Regions from separate parts of the Scandinavium sp. M-37 genome, predicted to be linked through region 3. Evidence: riboswitches for the same ligand, from Rfam matches in the RefSeq annotation. Region 3 holds a riboswitch; each other region holds the start of a gene.
The links. Region 3 has a riboswitch for thiamine pyrophosphate ahead of thiC (phosphomethylpyrimidine synthase ThiC). Riboswitches for the same ligand answer to the same signal wherever they lie in the genome.

Region 1: linked by a shared signal. The riboswitch ahead of thiM (hydroxyethylthiazole kinase) and the one ahead of thiC (phosphomethylpyrimidine synthase ThiC) in region 3 are both predicted to bind thiamine pyrophosphate.
Region 2: linked by a shared signal. The riboswitch ahead of thiB (thiamine ABC transporter substrate binding subunit) and the one ahead of thiC (phosphomethylpyrimidine synthase ThiC) in region 3 are both predicted to bind thiamine pyrophosphate.

Annotation. Positions count from the first base shown of each region.
Region 1 covers NZ_JBIGIN010000054.1:549-7,256, reverse strand. Annotated here, with positions in the region: gene ACG0Z5_RS22785 (nucleoside permease) at 1-109, shown strand, start outside; gene ACG0Z5_RS22780 (ADP-ribosylglycohydrolase family protein) at 106-1,113, shown strand; gene ACG0Z5_RS22775 (PfkB family carbohydrate kinase) at 1,107-2,060, shown strand; gene ACG0Z5_RS22770 (GntR family transcriptional regulator) at 2,034-2,780, opposite strand; gene thiD (bifunctional hydroxymethylpyrimidine kinase/phosphomethylpyrimidine kinase) at 2,816-3,616, opposite strand; gene thiM (hydroxyethylthiazole kinase) at 3,613-4,392, opposite strand; TPP riboswitch at 4,429-4,525, opposite strand; gene ACG0Z5_RS22755 (DEAD/DEAH box helicase) at 4,802-6,262, opposite strand; gene ACG0Z5_RS22750 (hypothetical protein) at 6,367-6,570, opposite strand.
Region 2 covers NZ_JBIGIN010000002.1:176,535-183,242, reverse strand. Annotated here, with positions in the region: gene ACG0Z5_RS02800 (sugar efflux transporter) at 1-216, opposite strand, end outside; gene sgrT (glucose uptake inhibitor SgrT) at 334-489, opposite strand; gene sgrR (HTH-type transcriptional regulator SgrR) at 577-2,232, shown strand; TPP riboswitch at 2,269-2,415, shown strand; gene thiB (thiamine ABC transporter substrate binding subunit) at 2,446-3,429, shown strand; gene thiP (thiamine/thiamine pyrophosphate ABC transporter permease ThiP) at 3,405-5,015, shown strand; gene thiQ (thiamine ABC transporter ATP-binding protein ThiQ) at 4,999-5,745, shown strand; gene ACG0Z5_RS02770 (DedA family protein) at 5,687-6,454, opposite strand; gene araC (arabinose operon transcriptional regulator AraC) at 6,576-6,708, opposite strand, start outside.
Region 3 covers NZ_JBIGIN010000056.1:5,797-12,504, forward strand. Annotated here, with positions in the region: gene hemE (uroporphyrinogen decarboxylase) at 1-1,038, opposite strand, end outside; gene nudC (NAD(+) diphosphatase) at 1,078-1,851, opposite strand; gene rsd (sigma D regulator) at 1,948-2,451, shown strand; TPP riboswitch at 2,505-2,605, shown strand; gene thiC (phosphomethylpyrimidine synthase ThiC) at 2,686-4,581, shown strand; gene thiE (thiamine phosphate synthase) at 4,581-5,222, shown strand; gene ACG0Z5_RS22995 (HesA/MoeB/ThiF family protein) at 5,209-5,964, shown strand; gene thiS (sulfur carrier protein ThiS) at 5,948-6,148, shown strand; gene thiG (thiazole synthase) at 6,150-6,708, shown strand, end outside.

The DNA.
Region 1 (6,708 bases), on a different contig from region 3:
TGCCGTGTTGTTTATGCTGTTCTTCCGTGAATCGGACAGAGAAATTACCGCCATCCCCGTCGACAGCGACGCGCGCGACATGGCGATGACACATGAGGAAGTGAAATGAAACATCAACGAATTCTCGGGGCCTTGTACGGCCAGGCGTTAGGCGATGCGATGGGTATGCCATCAGAACTGTGGCCGCGCTCACGCGTAAAAGCACACTTCGGCTGGATTGACCGTTTTCTGCCAGGCCCGGCGGAAAACAATGCCGCCTGCTATTTCAATCGTGCGGAGTTTACCGACGATACCTCGATGGCGCTGTGCCTGGCCGATGCGATTATCGAATGCGACGGCGAGATCGTACCGGACGTAATTGGCCGCCACATTCTGGCGTGGGCAGAAGGCTTCGACGCGTTCAATAAAAACGTGCTCGGCCCGACCTCGAAAATAGCGCTGAATGCCATTCGCGACGGTAAACCGGTCAGCGAGCTGGAAAACAACGGCGTCACCAACGGGGCAGCGATGCGCGTCTCCCCGCTGGGCTGCGTGCTGCCGACTGCTGACCTCAATGCCTTTATCGATGCGGTCGCGCTGGCTTCCAGTCCGACGCACAAATCCGATCTCGCTATCGCCGGAGCGGTAGTGATTGGCTGGGCCGTCTCCCGCGCGGTGGACGGCGAAAGCTGGCAGAACATCGTTGATGCACTGCCCGCCGTCGCCCGTCAGGCCCAGGAAAAACGGGTAACCACTTTCAGCGCCTCGCTCTCAATGCGTATCGAACTGGCGCTGAAAACCATCCGCGAAGCCCACGGCGTGGAATCCGCCTGCGAACAGCTTTATCAGTTGGTCGGTGCAGGCACCAGTACCCTTGAATCCGTGGCCTGCGCGATTGCGATGGTCGACCTGGCAGGTACCGACCCGAACCGCTGCGCGATTTTGTGCGCCAACCTGGGCGGCGACACCGACACCATCGGCGCGATGGCTACCGCCATCTGCGGGGCGTTGCACGGTATCGACGGGATTAACCCAGCGCTGAAACAGGAACTCGACGCGGTGAACCAACTCGACTTTGACCGCTACGCCACCGCCCTGCTGCGCTATCGCCAACAGCGGGAGGAACGATGCTGAATGACAAACTGAGCCAACTCCGGCAGCAGCGCCCGGTAACGGTCATCGGTTCGGCGGTGATTGACGTCATCGCCGATGCCTACGCCCTGCCCTGGCGTGGCTGTGACATCGAATTACAACAGCAGAGCGTCAATATTGGCGGTTGTGCGCTGAACGTGGCGGTAGCGCTGAAACGTCTCGGCATAGAATCCTGTAACGCCCTGCCACTCGGCCAGGGTGTGTGGGCCGATATCGTGCGCAACAACCTGACTCGCCAGGGCATTCACAGCCTGATTGAAACCAACAAGGGTGACAACGGCTGGTGCCTGGCGCTGGTCGAACCGGACGGAGAGCGCACCTTTATGTCGTTTACCGGGGTGGAAAACGCCTGGGACGAGGACTGGCTGGCACGTCTGCCGCAGCACGCTGACGGCCTGGTTTACCTGTCCGGCTATCAGCTTACCGCCCCCTGCGCCGAACGCCTGATTGGCTGGCTGGAAGCGTCGCCTGGCGTGACGGCGCTGATCGACTTTGGGCCACGTATTGCAGATGTGCCTCCGGCACTGTTTGCGCGGATCATGGCCTGCAAACCGCTCATCACCCTGAATCGCCAGGAAGCGGACATTGTTGCCGAACAGCAGACGTTTCCCACCGATGTTGAACAGTTAGGCAAAGCCTGGCTTGAACGCTGGCAGGCACCGCTGATAGTGCGCCAGGATAAGGACGGGGCGTGGTATTTCAGTGAGGCGGCATCCGGCCAGGCTGCGGCGTTCCCGACCACGGTGGTCGACACCATCGGCGCAGGCGACAGCCACGCAGGCGGCGTGCTGGCAGGATTGGCCTCAGGATGGTCGTTGGCCGAGGCGGTCACACTGGGTAATGCGGTTGCATCCTGGGTGGTCAGTCACCGCGGCGGCGACTGTGCCCCCACTCGCGACGAATTACTCCTCGCACACAAACACGTATAAATCGCTGCGGCAGTAGCTGATGCTGTATTCAATCGGCCGCTGCTGCTGATCCAGCGCCACCTGTTTAATCACCAGCACCGGGATTTTGTCATCCATTTTGATGTGTGTCTGAAACTCAGCGTCCGGCATGCGGGCGCTGACGCGTGACCGGGTCCGCTGGGGGTAAATATGCTGGCTGCGAAAATAGTCGTACAGTGAAACCCCGATGTCGTCGGCATCCTTGATTAGGTGCGACGGTACCCACGACTCCTCAATCGACACCGCCTCTTCATCAACATAACGAATGCGCTTGAGTAAAAAGACCTCGCTTTTCGGCTCCAGCGCCAGCTGTTCGGCCACTTCTGACGGACATTCCACCACCCGCTTGTTGACCCACAGCGTGTCCGGTTTTTTGCCCCGCAACACCACCTGCTGGGAAAAACCGCGCGCCTCTTTCAGCGAATACTCAAAGATGTTGTTGATCTGGGTACCGTAGCCACGCGCCCGCGTGACCACACCTTCATCTTCCAGGGTCTGCATCGCCTTGCGCACAGTAATGCGCGACACGCCGGTAAGCTGGCTCAGGTCTCGCTCGCCGGGCAAAATATTGCCATGCTCCAGCCAGCCGCTGCGCACCGCGTTCTTTACCGTTTCGGCAAATTTCAGGTACAGCGGCGTGTTATCGGCAGCGGCGATGCGCTCGTTCAGTTGCGCGAGAAGCCGGGTATGCGCTTGTTCCATCTCTGGTTTCCTGGCTAAAAGTTTCAGTCAGTATACTACCACCATGCGTGAAAATGATGCACCGGCCCGATACCGCTCCCGACCTCCAGCGAGTCCGCCTGTGCCAGCGCCGCCGACAGCCAGGCTTTGGCTTCCAGCACCGTTTCCCGCCAGCTGTTATAGCGCGGATGCAACGCCGCTAAGGCTGCCGACAATGTACAACCGGTGCCGTGGGTATTTTTGGTCCGCACGCGCGGCGCGGTAAAACGCATTTCGCCCTCGCGGGTAAACAACCAGTCCGGGCTTTCAACATCGTCCAGATGACCGCCCTTCATCAGCACCGCCTCGCAGCCCAGGGCCCGCAGCGCCCGGCCTTGCTCGAGCATTTCCCTTTCATTACACGCATGAGGCGCATCCAACAGCGCCGCGGCTTCCGGCAGATTGGGGGTAATCAGGGAGACCTGCGGCAATAAGCGTTTACGCAACGTAGCGATCGCCGACGCTGACAGCAACGGATCGCCGCTTTTCGCCAGCATCACCGTATCGAGCACCACGTTAGTGATGTGATAACGTGCCAAACGTTCGGCCACGGCTTCAACGATATCCGTTTCAGCCAGCATACCGATTTTAGTGGTGTCGATGCGCACGTCGCTAAACACTGAGTCCAGCTGCGCGGCGACAAAATCGGGTTCGATGCGATACACCGACTGCACGCCCTGGGTATTCTGCGCCACCAGCGCGGTGACCACCGAACAGCCGTAGGCCCCGAGTGCCGAAAACGTTTTGAGGTCCGCCTGAATCCCGGCCCCGCCGCTCGGGTCTGTGCCTGCAATGGTGAGCGCGTTAATCCGCTTCATGCCTGCCCCTCCGCGTACAGCGCGTCTAGAAATGCCGCCACGAAGCTGCCCGGCCCGGCGCTGTTTTCAGTCGCTACCCCGCCTGCTCGTTTCATTAATCCGCAGGCCGCCGCGACGTTATCGAGCCTGTCGCCCGGCAGCGCACAGCTCGCCGCCACCACCGCCGAAAGCGCACAGCCCGTGCCGACCACTTTGGTCATCAACGAGGAACCGCCGGTAACCCTCACCGTGCGCTGCCCGTCGGTAACGTAATCCACCTCACCGGTGACCACCACAACAGTAGAAATTTGGCGCGCCAGGGCCTGGGCGGCAGGCAGCGCGGTGGCAGCGGTATCGGTAGTATCCACCCCGCGCCCGCCGCGGCTCATGCCCGCCAATGCGAGAATTTCAGAGGCGTTGCCACGAATAGCAGCAGGCTGAAGTGACAACAGCTGCTGGCAAAATTCTGTCCGCAACGTGAGCGCCCCCACGGCTACCGGGTCGAGCGTCCAGGGTTTTTGGCTGGCGTTTGCACTTTCCACCGCGGTTCGCATCGTCGCCGCACGGGATTGCGTCAGCGTGCCAACATTGATCAACAGTGTATCGGCAAAGGCGGCAAACTGTGGGGCTTCGTCGGCATCAATCACCATCGCCGGAGACGCGCCGAGCGCCAACAAAACGTTAGCCGTGAAGGTTTGCACCACATCGTTAGTCATGCAGTGAACCAGCGGCGAACGAGTACGAAAAAGGTGTGAAGTGTGCGCGAGCTGCGCGGAGTTAAGCAGGTCAGGTTGCATAGTTCGCTCCTGCCAGTGGGTGAAGAAGCGATACCCTGCGCGGGTCTCTGACTTCCCTACGCTGGCATTATCCAGATCAGGTGGTACGGGTATTTCTCAGCCTTCACAAAGAAGGGCACCCCGAGTCATTTGGTACAAATTAGCTTACTTTTTGCCAGCTTAGGGGAAGTTGCTTGCTGGTGCAAGCCCGCCCTCATCAGGTCTCGCTTCTTCACCTTAAAGACGCTCCTGACCCCTTTTTTAACCCCCACCCCAGATAGCAAAAAAGGAGCCGAAGCTCCTTTATGATATTACCCATGACCTCATGGATTCCGAGATTCAGTTTTGCGTTCTGTTTTTCTACGTCGTTCCAAGGTGCGGATTACATCCCAGATAAACAGGAACAGCAAATACCAGTAAAGTGCGGAGATCATACGCGAGTGTCCTGGTTCCAGTAGGTTGCTACCGTCCTCAGAGACACCGCCATTTCTTCCGCAGCCCTTTTCTGAGTTAGCCCTTGCGCCTTGTATTCCAGCACCTTCAAACGCGTTTCCTGCTGCTTACCAGCTTTCTTGATTCCAAGGCATTCGATGGTTGAGCCAGGGAAGTAATGGGTTTTGAGGTATTCTGCTGCCGCCATGTCGGGAACGACAAACACCAGAGGGTGATCGGTATCAGTGTTGCGAATGGATGTTCGGCTAAGAAACTGGTAGCACCGTTCAAAATACATAGCCTGACGCTTCTTCTCCATTACCATTTCAAAATCCCAACCGATACGTTCGCAATAGTCAGCCCATCGCTTACGGTCTTTGTCGCCCAGATTTGCACATCCGAGGAACACGGCACAATGAACACCTTGGTAGTTGTTCATTCCGTAGCTCGACATCGAGACAGCTTCCCCTCCCATGCGATCACCAAGCTCAGTGAGTCCGATGGTCTGGAAGTCGCAGATGGTTTTATCCCTGTTAGTGGCGAAGATAAATTCCTTGCCAACAGTCTGTCGAATCTCGTTCAGATGATTGTTAAAGACATTGGCGAGTTCTGACTGCCCCGCTCTTTTGATATCTTCTTGGAGAACAACCACGATCTTGATAGGCACTTTTTTATGCTTACGTCTCTCGGGATCAGGCTGAAGATGTTCACCCGCTTCCTGAACAGCGATCTGAGCGACGTTCTCTGCCATCCAGATAAACCCGCTGCGATTTACACCAGCGCCGAGCACAGTGAAACTCTTTGCCCACGTTGTGGCCTTCAGTATCGGATTATAAGTGTACGCAAAGAAGCTGTATGAAGAATCACATTCTTTATGCATCACGCCACCGCCGTCGAGCGCCACGTAAAGCACTTTCTTAAGATTGTCACTGTTAGCGTGCTTCTCATGGTAATACTTGTACAGATTGTCGTAGTGCTCTTCGCGCAGGTATAGCAGCCCGTTTCGCTCTTCCAGCCATTCCAGGTATGGGAAGTTTTCTGCCGTCCTGTCAGCATGTCGGATCGTTGCTTCTGCCCCAAACCAGCCATCAGGAATCTCGTCAATCACCACATTGTGTTCTGCCAGTAGAGAACGCATCTCAGGATTGAACGTTGCGAGGTGGCAGTAGTTGGTGAAACATTCGTGGGTGGTTATCACCACATTTGTCTGGAAGTTATCAGCCAAGGTGCTTTTCAGGTTGAGAGTCGCCCCTTCAACGAAAATGTGATGGTTTGGGATTCTCAAGCGATTCAGATCTTGCTTGAACTGATCGGCTAAAGCGTGGGTTGGTACTACGATTAAGAATTTTTCTGGGACAACTTCGCGATTGAAGCTGAGAATGTACTCTTTCAGACGGTGGCTCTTTCCTGAGCCGCAAATCGCATTAACAAAGTTTACTACTGGTTTCTTTTCGGTCATTCGGTTCCTCTCGGTTTAGGACTGCTGTTATTAACTCACTCACCAGCGCGGCGGCTGACTTGTCTTCACGGTTGGCACGTTCAACAAGCGCCCTGTGGGTTTCATCAGTGAATCGGATGTTCATTCGGTTGTTCCTCGTTACGTAAAATCTCCTGAAGCTGTTCAATGCGGTAGCTGATCAAGGCCACCCTGAACATCTTGCGTCGTTCGTCGGAGAGATTTTTGTTGTGGGAGTATTGTTGGCAAATCTTGGGGAGCAGCTTTCCGCTGTGTAGGGCTTCGAGCACATCAGTTTTAGTTTGGTACATGTACCTCCTTATTATAACGGTTGTTAACTATCTACTATTCATCATACATTAAATCGGTTGCAAAGTCAACTGTTTTCCGATCAAATTCAACATCTTAACAAATACAGCACAATTTACGATTGCAAAAGCAAAGAATAA
Region 2 (6,708 bases), on a different contig from region 3:
ACGTTTAGCCAGCCCGAGGCTGACCACGATCCCGGCGATGGCGTTGACGGTATAAAACAGGCCGACCCAGAATGGCTGTACGCCCACCTCGCGGCTGAGGAACAGACTTAGCGTCGGCATCTGCAATGCCCCCGCCACGCCGACCATAAACGCCACCAGCATAAAGGCGGCATACACCCCGTTCAGTCGTCGTCCCATCGTCGCTAACCAATGCATGCTTATTCCCGTCGCACAAAAAAAGAAAACGAAAAAAGCCAGCAGAAGCATTCTGCTGGCGGGTCTTTCAAGGCTCTCGCCTGATACCAATACTCAGTCACACATGATTAAGTCAAGTCAATGAAGATCCGAAACCGGGTTTGTAACGTCCCACTGCATCAAATCTTCCAGCATTTTCAGGCGCATTCCTGCGACCAGGCGGGCCAGCCATGACGCTCCCTGCGTCGCCAAAAAGTACTGTTGGTAAAACTGACGGGCAGTTGGCTTCTTCATCTTCACCTCCTCACTTCATCGGGATTGATTATTGGCTTAATATGAGGATAAATAAATTGCTGAGTTTTCGTCAGGAGTTCCCCTTTTATGTCCTCTGGTCGTCTGCAACAACAGTTCATCCGGTTATGGCAATGCTGTGACGGTCAATCCCAGCAGACCACGCTCAACGAGCTGGCCGAATTACTCAGCTGTTCGCGCCGTCATATGCGCACCCTGCTGAACACCATGGAAGAGAGAGGTTGGCTGACCTGGCAGGCGGAAGCCGGACGCGGGAAGCGTTCGCGGCTGACGTTCCTGTATACCGGGCTGGCGCTCCAGCAGCAGCGGGCGGAAGATTTACTGGAACAAGACCGCATCGATCAACTGGTACAGCTGGTGGGTGACAAAGCTACCGTGCGTCAGATGCTGGTCTCGCATCTGGGCCGTAGTTTTCGCCAGGGGAGGCACATCCTGCGGGTGCTCTACTATCGTCCGATGCGCAATCTGCTCCCCGGCACGCCGTTACGCCGCTCAGAAACCCACATTGCCCGACAGATATTTAGCGCCCTGACGCGTATAAATGAGGAAAACGGGGAACTGGAAGCGGACATTGCCCATCACTGGCAGCAGATTTCCCCTTTACAGTGGCGCTTTTATCTCCGGCCAGGGATTCATTTCCACCATGGCCGTGAACTGGAAATGGCGGACGTTATCCATTCCTTACAGCGTATCAATGCCCTGCCGCTGTATGCCCATATCCAGCGCATCGATTCCCCAACCGCCTGGACGTTGGATATTCATCTTGCCCACCCTGACCGCTGGCTGCCATGGCTGGTCGGCCACATTCCGGCGATGATCCTGCCGCGTGAATGGGAAAGCATGAATCACTTTTCCAGCCTGCCGGTCGGCACCGGGCCTTACGCTGTGGCACGGAACAATCAAAACCAGCTAAAAATCCATGCCTTCGATGACTTCTTTGGCTATCGGGCGCTGATTGATGAGGTGAATGTCTGGGTGCTGCCGGAAATCGGCGAGGAAGTCACCTGCGGCCTGACGCTGGAAGGCCCCACCGACGGCGAAAAAGCGGTCGAAAGTCGCCTCGAAGAAGGCTGCTATTACCTGCTGTTCGACGCCCGCAGCCAGAAAGGGGTCTCTGATGAAGTGCGCGAATGGGTGAGCAAAATACTCTCCCCCGCCAATCTGCTGTATCACGCCGATGAACAGTATCAGGGGCATTGGTTCCCGGCCTACGGCCTGCTGCCGCGCTGGCATCATGCGCGTCCGGGGAAAGGGGAAAAACCCGCCGGGCTGGAAACGCTGACCCTGACCTATTATCGGGAACATCTGGAACACAAAAACATCGCGCGGATCATGGGCGACCTGCTGGCCGAACATCAGGTGAAGCTGGAGATTCAGGAACTGGACTACGACGAGTGGCACCGGGGTGAAGCGCATAGCGACATGTGGCTGAACAGCGCCAATTTTACCCTGCCGCTGGATTTCTCGCTGTTTGCCCAGCTGTTTGAAGTGCCGCTGATCCAGCACTGTATCCCGCTCGACTGGCAGCAGGCCGCCGCCGAATGGCAGGCAGGCGACATGCATCTCGCCAACTGGTGTCAGCAGCTGATCGCCCAGCGTTCAGTGGTGCCGCTGATCCACCACTGGCTGATGATCCAGGGCCAGCGCAGTATGCGTGGCCTGCGCATGAACACCCTCGGCTGGTTTGACTTTAAATCGGCATGGTTTGCGCCTCCGGATTCTTAAGGCTTTCTGAAAAGTCACAAACTCATTACAATGCTGTCGTTCTCAACGGGGTGCTAATAAACAGACACAAAATCATTCGAGATGCATCAAGGCGGCTTGAATGATGACGTGTATGGGCTGAGATGATACCCGTCGAACCTGATCCGGATAACGCCGGCGAAGGGATTTGAGGCTTCTCAAAATCCTTTGCCACCCCTTAATTTGAGGTGCAAAGTGCTAAAAAAACTCCTGCCGTTCCTGTTTCTGGTAAGCGTCCCTGCTTTCGCGAAACCCGTGCTCACCGTTTATACCTACGACTCTTTCTCCGCCGACTGGGGCCCGGGGCCTGTGGTCAAAAAAGCCTTCGAGGCAGACTGCAACTGCGAGCTGAAATACGTGGCGCTGGAAGACGGGGTTTCGCTGCTCAACCGCTTAAGGATGGAAGGCAAAAACAGCAAAGCCGACGTGGTGCTGGGGCTGGATAACAACCTGCTTGAGGCCGCTACTCAAACCGGGCTGTTCGCCAAAAGCGGCGTGCCAACCGCCGGTATCAAGGTGCCTGGCGGCTGGAGTAACGAGACCTTTGTGCCATTCGACTACGGTTACTTTGCGTTCGTGTATGACAAAAACAAGCTGAAGAACCCGCCGAAAAGCCTGAAAGACCTTGTGGAGAGCCCGCAGAAATGGCGCGTTATCTATCAAGATCCGCGCACCAGCACTCCAGGTCTTGGTCTGCTGCTGTGGATGCAGAAAGTGTATGGCGATAAATCCCCGCAAGCGTGGCAGAAGCTGGCGGCCAAAACCGTCACCGTCACCAAAGGCTGGAGCGAAGCTTACGGCCTGTTCCTGAAAGGGGAAAGTGACCTGGTGTTGAGCTACACCACCTCCCCGGCTTATCACATCATTGAAGAGAAGAAAGACAACTTCGCCGCCGCTGATTTCGCCGAAGGCCACTATCTGCAGGTCGAAGTCGCCGCGCGTACCGCCGCCAGCAAACAGCCACAGCTGGCTGAACAGTTCCTGAAATTTATGGTCAGCCCGGCGTTCCAGAAAGCGATCCCGACCGGGAACTGGATGTATCCGGTCACCAACGTGGCGCTGCCAGACGGTTTTAACGGCCTGGTGAAACCGAAAACCACGCTGGAATATACCCCGCAACAGGTTGCTACCGAACGCCAGAACTGGATTGCTGCATGGCAACGCGCCGTCAGCCAGTAATCGCCGGCTGGCTGATGCCCGGCGCAACGGTGGCCATCGTGATGGTCGCTGTTGCGCTGGCGGCGTTTATGGCACTGTGGTTTAACGCCCCGGCCGCCAGCTGGGGGGCTTTCCTGCATGACAGCTATCTCTGGCACGTGGTGCGGTTTTCCTTCTGGCAGGCGTTTCTGTCCGCCCTGTTGTCGGTCGTGCCCGCCATTTTCCTCGCCCGCGCCCTGTACCGCCGCCGCTTTGCCGGCCGTCAAATCCTGCTCCGACTGTGCGCCATGACCTTAATTCTGCCGGTTCTGGTGGCGGTGTTTGGCATTCTCAGCGTGTACGGCCGCCAGGGCTGGCTGGCCCAGTTGTGCCATTGGCTCGGTTGGGAATGGTCGTTTTCACCTTATGGCCTGCAAGGCATTCTGCTGGCGCACGTGTTCTTTAATATGCCAATGGCAACGCGGCTGCTGCTCCAGGCGCTGGAGCAGATCCCCGGTGAACAGCGTCAGCTGGCGGCGCAGTTGGGAATGCGCGGTTTTAGCTTCTTCCGCTTTGTCGAATGGCCGTGGATGCGGCGACAAATTCCGGCCACCGCCGCGCTGATTTTCATGCTGTGCTTCGCAAGCTTCGCCACCGTCCTGTCGCTCGGCGGCGGGCCACAGGCTACGACTATCGAGCTCGCCATCTATCAGGCGCTCAACTTTGATTACGATCCCGGACGCGCGGCGATGCTGGCTCTCGTGCAGATGCTCTGCTGCCTGGGCCTGATGTTGATGAGCCAGCGTCTGAGCAAATCCCTCGCACCGGGGAATACGCAGCACACCGGCTGGCGCGATCCGGACGATCGCCTGCACAGCCGGGTAACCGACTGCGTGCTGATCGGGCTGGCGCTGCTGCTGTTGCTCCCGCCACTGCTGGCGGTGGGAATCGATGGCCTGAACCGTAATTTACCGCAGGTGCTGATGCAGCCCGTGCTATGGCAGGCGGCGTGGACCTCGCTGCGTATCGCCGTGGTCGCCGGATTGCTGTGCGTAACCTTGACGCTGATGCTGCTGTGGAGCAGCCGGGAACTGCGCGCCAGACAGCTAAATTTCGCCGGTCAAGCGCTGGAGTTGAGCGGGATGCTGATCCTCGCCATGCCGGGCATCGTGCTGGCCACCGGCTTCTTTTTACTGCTCAATAACAGCGTTGGCCTGCCTACATCCGCTGACGGAATTGTGATTTTTACCAATGCGCTGATGGCCATCCCGTATGCGCTAAAGGTGCTGGAAACCCCGATGCGTGACGCCACCGCGCGTTACAGCCTGTTGTGCCAGTCGCTTGGCATGCAGGGATTCACCCGTTTTCTGGTAGTCGAACTGCGTGCCCTGAAGCGGCCTATCGCCCAGGCGCTGGCCTTCGCCTGCGTGCTGTCAATTGGCGATTTCGGCGTGGTGGCACTGTTTGGCAACGAGGATTTCCGCACCCTGCCGTTCTATCTTTATCAGCAGATTGGCGCCTATCGCAGCCAGGACGGGGCGGTCACCGCCTTTATTCTGCTGATGCTCTGTTTCCTGTTATTTACCGTGATTGAAAAACTTCCGGGGCGTGATGCTAAAACTGAATGATGTCACCTGGCTGTATGAGCATCTGCCGATGCGCTTTACCTTGTCCGTCAGACCGGGGGAGCAGATAGCCGTCCTTGGCCCGAGCGGCGCGGGGAAAAGTACCTTACTGAACCTGATTGCCGGGTTTTTAACGCCGGAGAGCGGGACGCTGTTGATAGGCGATCAGCCGCATACCTTCACCCCCCCGGCCAAACGCCCGGTATCGATGCTGTTTCAGGAGAACAATCTGTTCAGCCATCTGACGGTGCGACAAAACATTGGCCTCGGGATGCATCCGGGGCTCAAGCTGAATGCCGCCCAGCAGCATAAACTCGGGGTGATTGCGAACCAAATGGGGATTGAATCGCTGCTGGAACGGCTGCCCGGTGAGCTGTCCGGTGGACAGCGTCAGCGTGCGGCCCTGGCGCGCTGTCTGGTACGCGAGCAGCCGATCCTGTTGCTGGATGAACCGTTTTCAGCGCTCGACCCTGCGCTACGCCAGGAGATGCTGCAGCTGGTCAGCGACGTGTGTCAGCGCCAGCAGTTGACGCTGTTGATGGTATCGCACAGCGTGGAAGACGCCCTGAAGATTGCGCCGCGTTCGCTGGTGATTGCCGACGGACGCATCGCCTGGGATGGCCCGACCGATGAATTACTCAGCGGTAAAGCCAGCGCCTCGCACCTGTTGGGGATTAGCGACTCACGACCTTGCCAAGAATATCCAGATACACCGGCATCAGCGGATGTTTGAACAGAAAATAGAGTGAAACCACGCTCAGAATAGTCATCAGCGGCGTCAGCCACAGCAGACGCGTCCGCGGCAGAAAGCGCGTCAGGCGATCGGTGCCCGATTTGCCGCTGCGCCATAAGCGCCAGCCAAGCCACGCCGTCAGCCACACTACACCTGCCGCCAGCAGCAGGAGCCATTTAAAGCTGCCGCTCTGAACATCAGACGGAATATCAATCGCGGCTCCGGCAAGAATACCTGGCAGGAAATAGACCGGCGGCCAGAACAGGCAGCCAATGAGGTTCGGAAGGATAAATTTGGACACCGGCAGGTCGAGCATCCCGGCCACCATCGGCACCAGCGGACGCGTAGGGCCGACAAAGCGGCCTACCAGCACGGTTACCATGCTGTGCTGGTGCAGCGCATGTTCTGTCTTGTCGAGCAGCGCTTTATTCTTCTTCATGAATGACCAGCGGTGCAGCGGTTTTTTGAAACGCCAGCCGAGCCAAAATGAGATCCAGTCCCCCAGCAAACAGCCAATAATCCCCGCCAGCCAGGCCTGCCAGAAATTCACTTCGCCGCTACCAATTAGCGCCCCGAGGGCCGACATCATAATGGTGCCAGGCAGGATAAGCCCGACCAGTGCCAAGGATTCAAGGAACGCGACAAGCGCGACGGCAATCAGTGAATACATTACCGATTGGGTAATGAAATGTTCCAGCAACGCTTGCATAGGGTACCCGACAGAAAGACGAAGCAGCGATTCTGCTGAGGGGCTGCGGCTTCGTCAAGCCGACAATTATCTGAATAGTTACAGGTTATGACCCGAAATCGCGCGCCGGGGTTCATTTTTTTCACACATTGTTTACACCGGCCCGAAACTCGCTGGGGCTGGCTCCGGTGCATTTCTTAAAGACACGTGAAAAATAGAGCTGATCTTCAAAGCCGACGTTGCGCCCAACGCTGGCAATGGGCATTCGGGTGGTG
Region 3 (6,708 bases):
GTGCACGGCTTCAACAAATGCACCCGCGTGCTCCGGCGGGACATCCTGATGAATGCCGTGCCCCAGGTTAAAGACGTGCCCTTCACCCTGCCCAAAGCTGGCCAGAATAGACGCCACTTCTTCTTCGATACGTGCCGGTTGTGCATACAGCATCGACGGATCCATGTTGCCCTGCAACGCCACTTTATCACCCACGCGACGACGCGCATCGCCAATGTCGGTGGTCCAGTCGAGACCCAGCGCATCGCATCCGGTTGCAGCCATCGCTTCCAGCCACTGCCCGCCGCCTTTGGTGAATAATGTCACCGGCACACGACGACCTTCGTTTTCACGCAGCAGGCCATCGACAATTTTATGCATGTAGTACAACGAGAACTGCTGATAATCGCGCCCGGTCAGCACCCCGCCCCAGGTGTCGAAAATCATCACCGACTGCGCGCCCGCACGGATTTGCGCGTTCAGATATAGGGTGACGCTCTTCGCCAGTTTATCCAGCAACAGATGCAGCGCCTGCGGATCGGCATACATCATCTTTTTGATAAGGGTAAACGCTTTGCTGCTGCCGCCTTCCACCATATAGGTGGCCAGCGTCCACGGGCTGCCGGAGAAACCGATCAGCGGCACTTCGCCTTTCAGTTCACGGCGAATAGTCCGCACCGCGTTCATCACGTAGCCCAGTTCCTGTTCTGGATCCGGAACAGGCAGCTTTTCAATATCGGCCTTGGTTTTCAGCACCGAGGTAAAACGCGGGCCTTCACCGGCCTCAAAATAGAGCCCCAGCCCCATCGCATCAGGGATTGTCAGAATGTCCGAGAAGAGGATCGCTGCATCCAGCGGATAACGACGCAGCGGCTGTAACGTCACTTCACAAGCCAGCTCGGCGTTTTTGCACAGCGACATAAAATCGCCGGCTTCAGCGCGTGTGGCCTTGTATTCCGGCAAATAGCGGCCCGCTTGTCTCATCATCCAGACAGGGGTGATATCAACAGGCTGGCGCAGCAGCGCACGCAGATAACGATCGTTCTTCAGTTCGGTCATGTTGGCAGTTCCTTTATGCGTCATGCGAGCAGTGTACCATCACTCATACTCTGCCCGACACATCGCCACCGTATCTTCAATTAAACGACGCGCGACGGTACCCGGCGGTGGCAGCAGAGGCAGGTTGTCGTAGCGATACCAGTTGGCTTCCAGTAACTCTTTCGGGTCGATGACTATCTCGCCGCTGTCGTAATCCGCCATAAATGCGGTCATCAGCGACTGCGGGAAAGGCCACGGCTGCGAGGTCACATAGCGCAGGTTTTTGACGCGGATGCTGCTCTCTTCCATCACCTCGCGAGCCACAGCCTGTTCAAGGGTTTCCCCGACTTCGACAAAACCGGCCAGCACGGTATGCACCCCATTACGATGGCGCGTGTGTTGTGCCAGCAAAATGGAATCGTCACGGCGGATAGCGACAATAATGCACGGCGCAATTTGCGGGTAATAGCGCTCCCGGCAGTGGCTGCACAGCATTGCCCATTCGGTTTTGCTCGGATGCATGGTGTGACCGCAATAGCCGCAGAATTTATGCGATCGGTAAAACTCAGTCAGCTGCACCCCACGCCCCGCCAGCTGGAACAGGCCAACATCCTGGTCCAGCACCTGGCGCACTGAGCCCATTTCCTGACGCTTATCCTGTTGGATAAGCCAAACGGGATCGCCCTCCCATTCGCCAATCTGCATCGCATGCTGGCCCACCAGACCGAATGCGTGTGCTTCGCCATGTGGCAATTCACCGTTGGGCAACCAGAGTTTCTGTTCGTGGCTGACTATCCACCAGCCACAATCTAATTTTTCAATTATACGATCCATATCTATTGCACTACCTTCGCTTCACTGGCACTTTGTTAACAGTGCTTTTACATTTTTGGGTGAGCTGTTTTCGCTCTTTCACATGCGGAGTCCATCATGCTAAACCAGTTAGAAAGCCTGACAGAGCGCGTTGGCGGCAGCCATCATCTTGTCGATCAGTGGCTACAGGTGCGCAAGCAGTTGCTCGTCGCCTATTACAATCTGGTTGGCATCAAGCCTGGCAAAGGATCGTATATGCGCCTCAACGAGAAAGCGCTCGACGATTTTTGTCAGCGTCTGGTGGATTACCTCTCCGCCGGTCATTTCAGTATTTATGAACGCATTGTCGGCGAATTGGAAGGTGAAAACCCACTTTTGGCGGCAACAAAACTCTATCCTCAGCTCGAAGGCAATACCGAGCAAATCATGAGTCTCTACGATTCCAGCCTTGAAACCGCCATTGATGATGATAATTGCATGGAGTTTCAGCAGGCGTTATCCAGCCTGGGCGAAGCACTTGCGGCGCGATTTGCGCTGGAAGACAGCCTGATTGCGCTGGCGATGGATAACAAACTGAACGGCAGCGCCAATGATGAAAATCAGATTGCGCGCCCGGCTTGAGTTCTTAACCGTTAACGCGTAATTTACATTCTTCACCTCGCCGCTGGCGGGGTTGTATCTTGTCGGAGTGCCCATTTGGGCTGAGACCGTTAATTCGGGATCCGCGGAACCTGATCAGGTTAGTACCTGCGAAGGGAACAAGAGTCACACATTTTTACGTCGTCTAATGGGCGCGTAATCTCTTCGTTCATCCGTCGTCTGACAAGCCATTTCTTTCACATACTGGAATGCGCTATGTCTACTACCAAACTCTCCCGCCGCGAACAGCGTGCACATGCCCAACACTTTATCGACACCCTCGAAGGCACGGCCTTCCCTAACTCGAAACGGATTTATCTCGCTGGTTCGCGCGATGATATCCGCGTCCCGATGCGTGAAATTCAGCTTAGCCCGACGCTCATTGGCGGCAGCAAAGACACGCCTCAGTTCGAACCCAACGAAGCCGTGCCGGTGTATGACACCTCCGGTCCCTACGGCGATCCAGATATTGTCATCAACGTTCAGCAGGGCCTGGCCAAACTGCGTCAGCCCTGGATTGAGGCGCGTCATGACAGCGAGCCGCTGGACGCGCGCAGTTCGGCTTACACCCGGGAACGGCTGGCCGATGACGGCCTCGACGAACTGCGCTTTACCGGCCTGCTGACACCCAAACGCGCCATCGCCGGTAAATGCGTGACGCAGCTGCATTACGCCCGCCAGGGGATCGTGACCCCTGAAATGGAGTTCATTGCCATTCGCGAAAACATGGGGCGCGAGCGCATTCGTGGCGATGTACTTCGCCACCAGCACCCAGGCGAAGGGTTTGGCGCGAGCCTGCCCGACAATATCACCCCGGAGTTCGTGCGCGATGAAGTCGCCGCCGGACGCGCGATTATTCCGGCCAATATCAACCACCCGGAATCCGAGCCGATGATCATCGGGCGGAATTTCCTGGTGAAGGTGAACGCCAACATCGGTAACTCGGCGGTGACGTCGTCTATCGAAGAAGAAGTGGAAAAACTGGTGTGGTCCACGCGCTGGGGAGCGGATACGGTGATGGATTTGTCTACCGGCCGCTACATCCACGAAACCCGGGAATGGATCCTGCGTAACAGCCCGGTGCCGATTGGTACGGTGCCCATTTATCAGGCGCTGGAGAAGGTCAATGGCATCGCCGAAGATCTGACGTGGGAAGCCTTCCGCGACACCCTGCTGGAGCAGGCGGAACAGGGCGTCGACTACTTCACCATTCACGCTGGCGTGCTGCTGCGCTATGTGCCGATGACCGCCAAACGCCTGACCGGCATCGTTTCACGCGGCGGTTCCATCATGGCGAAATGGTGCCTGTCGCATCATCAGGAAAATTTCCTGTATCAGCATTTCCGTGAAATCTGCGAGATCTGCGCCGCCTACGACGTATCTCTTTCCTTGGGCGATGGCCTGCGTCCGGGTTCGATTCAGGATGCAAACGACGAAGCGCAATTTGCTGAACTGCATACCCTCGGCGAACTGACCAAGATTGCCTGGGAATATGATGTGCAGGTAATGATTGAAGGCCCGGGTCATGTGCCGATGCAGATGATCCGCCGCAACATGACGGAACAACTGGAGCATTGCCACGAAGCGCCGTTTTACACCCTCGGGCCGTTGACCACTGATATTGCGCCAGGCTACGACCATTTCACCTCCGGCATTGGCGCGGCGATGATTGGCTGGTTCGGCTGCGCGATGCTGTGCTACGTCACGCCAAAAGAGCACCTTGGCCTGCCGAACAAAGAGGACGTTAAGCAGGGACTGATTACCTACAAAATTGCCGCCCACGCCGCAGACCTGGCAAAAGGCCATCCGGGGGCACAAATCCGCGATAATGCCATGTCGAAGGCACGCTTCGAATTCCGCTGGGAAGACCAGTTTAATCTGGCGCTGGATCCGTTCACCGCCCGCGCCTATCACGATGAAACCCTGCCGCAGGAATCCGGCAAAGTCGCGCACTTCTGTTCGATGTGCGGGCCGAAGTTCTGCTCAATGAAAATTTCCCAGGAAGTACGTGACTATGCGGCAACCCAGACTATCGAAGTGGGCATGGCCGATATGTCAGAAAACTTCCGCGCCAAAGGCGGTGAAATCTATCTGCGCAAGGAGGAAGTCTGATGTATCAGCCTGATTTCCCGGCGGTGCCGTATCGCCTCGGCCTGTATCCGGTCGTCGACAGCGTGGAATGGATAGCCCATCTACTGGAGGCGGGCGTGCGAACCATTCAGTTACGCATCAAGGATAAGACCGATGATGAGGTGGAAGCCGAGGTTACTGCCGCCATTGTGCTGGGTCGCCGCTATCGCGCCCGGCTGTTTATCAATGACTACTGGCAATTGGCTATTAAGCATCAGGCCTACGGCGTGCATCTGGGTCAGGAGGACCTGGAAACCACGGATTTGGATGCCATTCGCCAGGCCGGGCTGCGGCTCGGCGTTTCGACGCATGACGATATGGAAATTGACGTGGCGCTGGCGGTGAAGCCGTCGTACATCGCGCTGGGTCACGTGTTCCCCACGCAGACCAAACAGATGCCGTCCTCCCCACAGGGATTAGCGCAGCTTGCGGCACATATTGCCCGGCTGAAAAATTATCCCACGGTGGCGATTGGCGGCATCAGCCTCGATCGCGCCCCAGCTGTACTGGCGACCGGAGTGGGCAGCATTGCGGTAGTGAGCGCCATAACCCAGGCGCCAGACTGGCACATGGCTACCGCACAGCTACTGGAGATGGCGGGGGCGGGCGATGAACGATCGTGATTTCATGCGCTACAGCCGCCAGATCCTGCTCGAGGATATCGCCGTCGACGGTCAAAAAAAACTGCTCGCCAGCCGGGTACTGATCGTTGGCCTCGGCGGGCTGGGTTCTCCAGCGGCGCTGTATCTGGCCGGGGCGGGGATCGGCACGCTGGTGCTGGCCGATGACGATACGGTGCACATCAGCAACTTACAGCGGCAAATCCTGTTTACCGAGACGGACATCAACCGCCCGAAAGCGGAAGTGACGCAACGCCGGTTGTCACAACGCAACCCGGATATTCAGCTTATCGCGCTCAATCAGCATCTTTGCGGGGAAGTGCTCCACCAGCAGGTTCAGCAGGCGGATGTGGTGCTCGACTGCACCGATACCATGGCGAGCCGCCAGACGATTAACGCCGCCTGTGTCGCACATGGCACACCGCTAATCACCGCCAGCGCCGTCGGCTTCGGCGGGCAACTGATGGTTATCGCCCCGCCGTTAACCTACGGCTGCTACCGCTGCCTGTGGCCCGATGAACAGGAACCCGCGCGTAACTGCCGAACCGCTGGCATTGTCGGCCCGGTAGTGGGCGTGATGGGCACTTTGCAGGCGTTAGAAGCCATCAAATGGCTGACCGGCATGGAGATCGCGCAGGATGTATTACGCCTGTTCGATGCCCGCTCAGGCAACTGGCGATCGCTGACCCGCACGCGTTCACCCGATTGCCCGGTTTGCGGAGGTGCATATGAACGTTCTCGTTAACGAGCAACGCATCGAATGCGAAGCCGGGTTGACCGTCGCGGCCCTATTGTCACGGCTTGAACAGGATAACCCCGGTGTAGCACTGGCGCTCAATCAGCAGATTTTGCCGCGCACACGATGGGCGAATCACAGTTTGCAGGAAGGCGATGCGCTCCTGCTTTTTCAGGTTATTGCCGGAGGCTGACATGTTACGTATTGCTGATAAAACCTTTGAGTCACATCTGTTCACCGGCACGGGCAAATTTGCCACACCGGAACTGATGATCGATGCCATTCGCGCCTCAGGCAGCCAACTGGTCACCCTGGCCATGAAACGCATTGATTTACGCCAGCGTAATGACGCTATTCTTCAACCCCTTCTGGAGGCGGGTGTTTCGCTGCTGCCCAACACCTCGGGGGCAAAAACAGCAGAAGAAGCCGTGTTTGCCGCCCGTCTGGCACGGGAAGCATTGGGTACCCACTGGCTCAAACTGGAAATTCATCCCGACGCACGCTGGCTGCTACCGGATCCTATCGAAACGCTGAAAGCCGCAGAACAGCTGGTGAAAGAGGGATTCGTGGTGCTGCCTTACTGCGGTGCCGATCCGGTGTTGTGCAAACGGCTTGAAGAGGCGGGCTGCGCGGCGGTGATGCCGTTAGGCGCGCCGATTGGCTCAAATCAGGGCCTGGAAACCCGGGCGATGCTGGAGATCATTATCGCCCAGGCGACGGTGCCAGTGGTGGTCGATGCGGGCATCGGGGTAC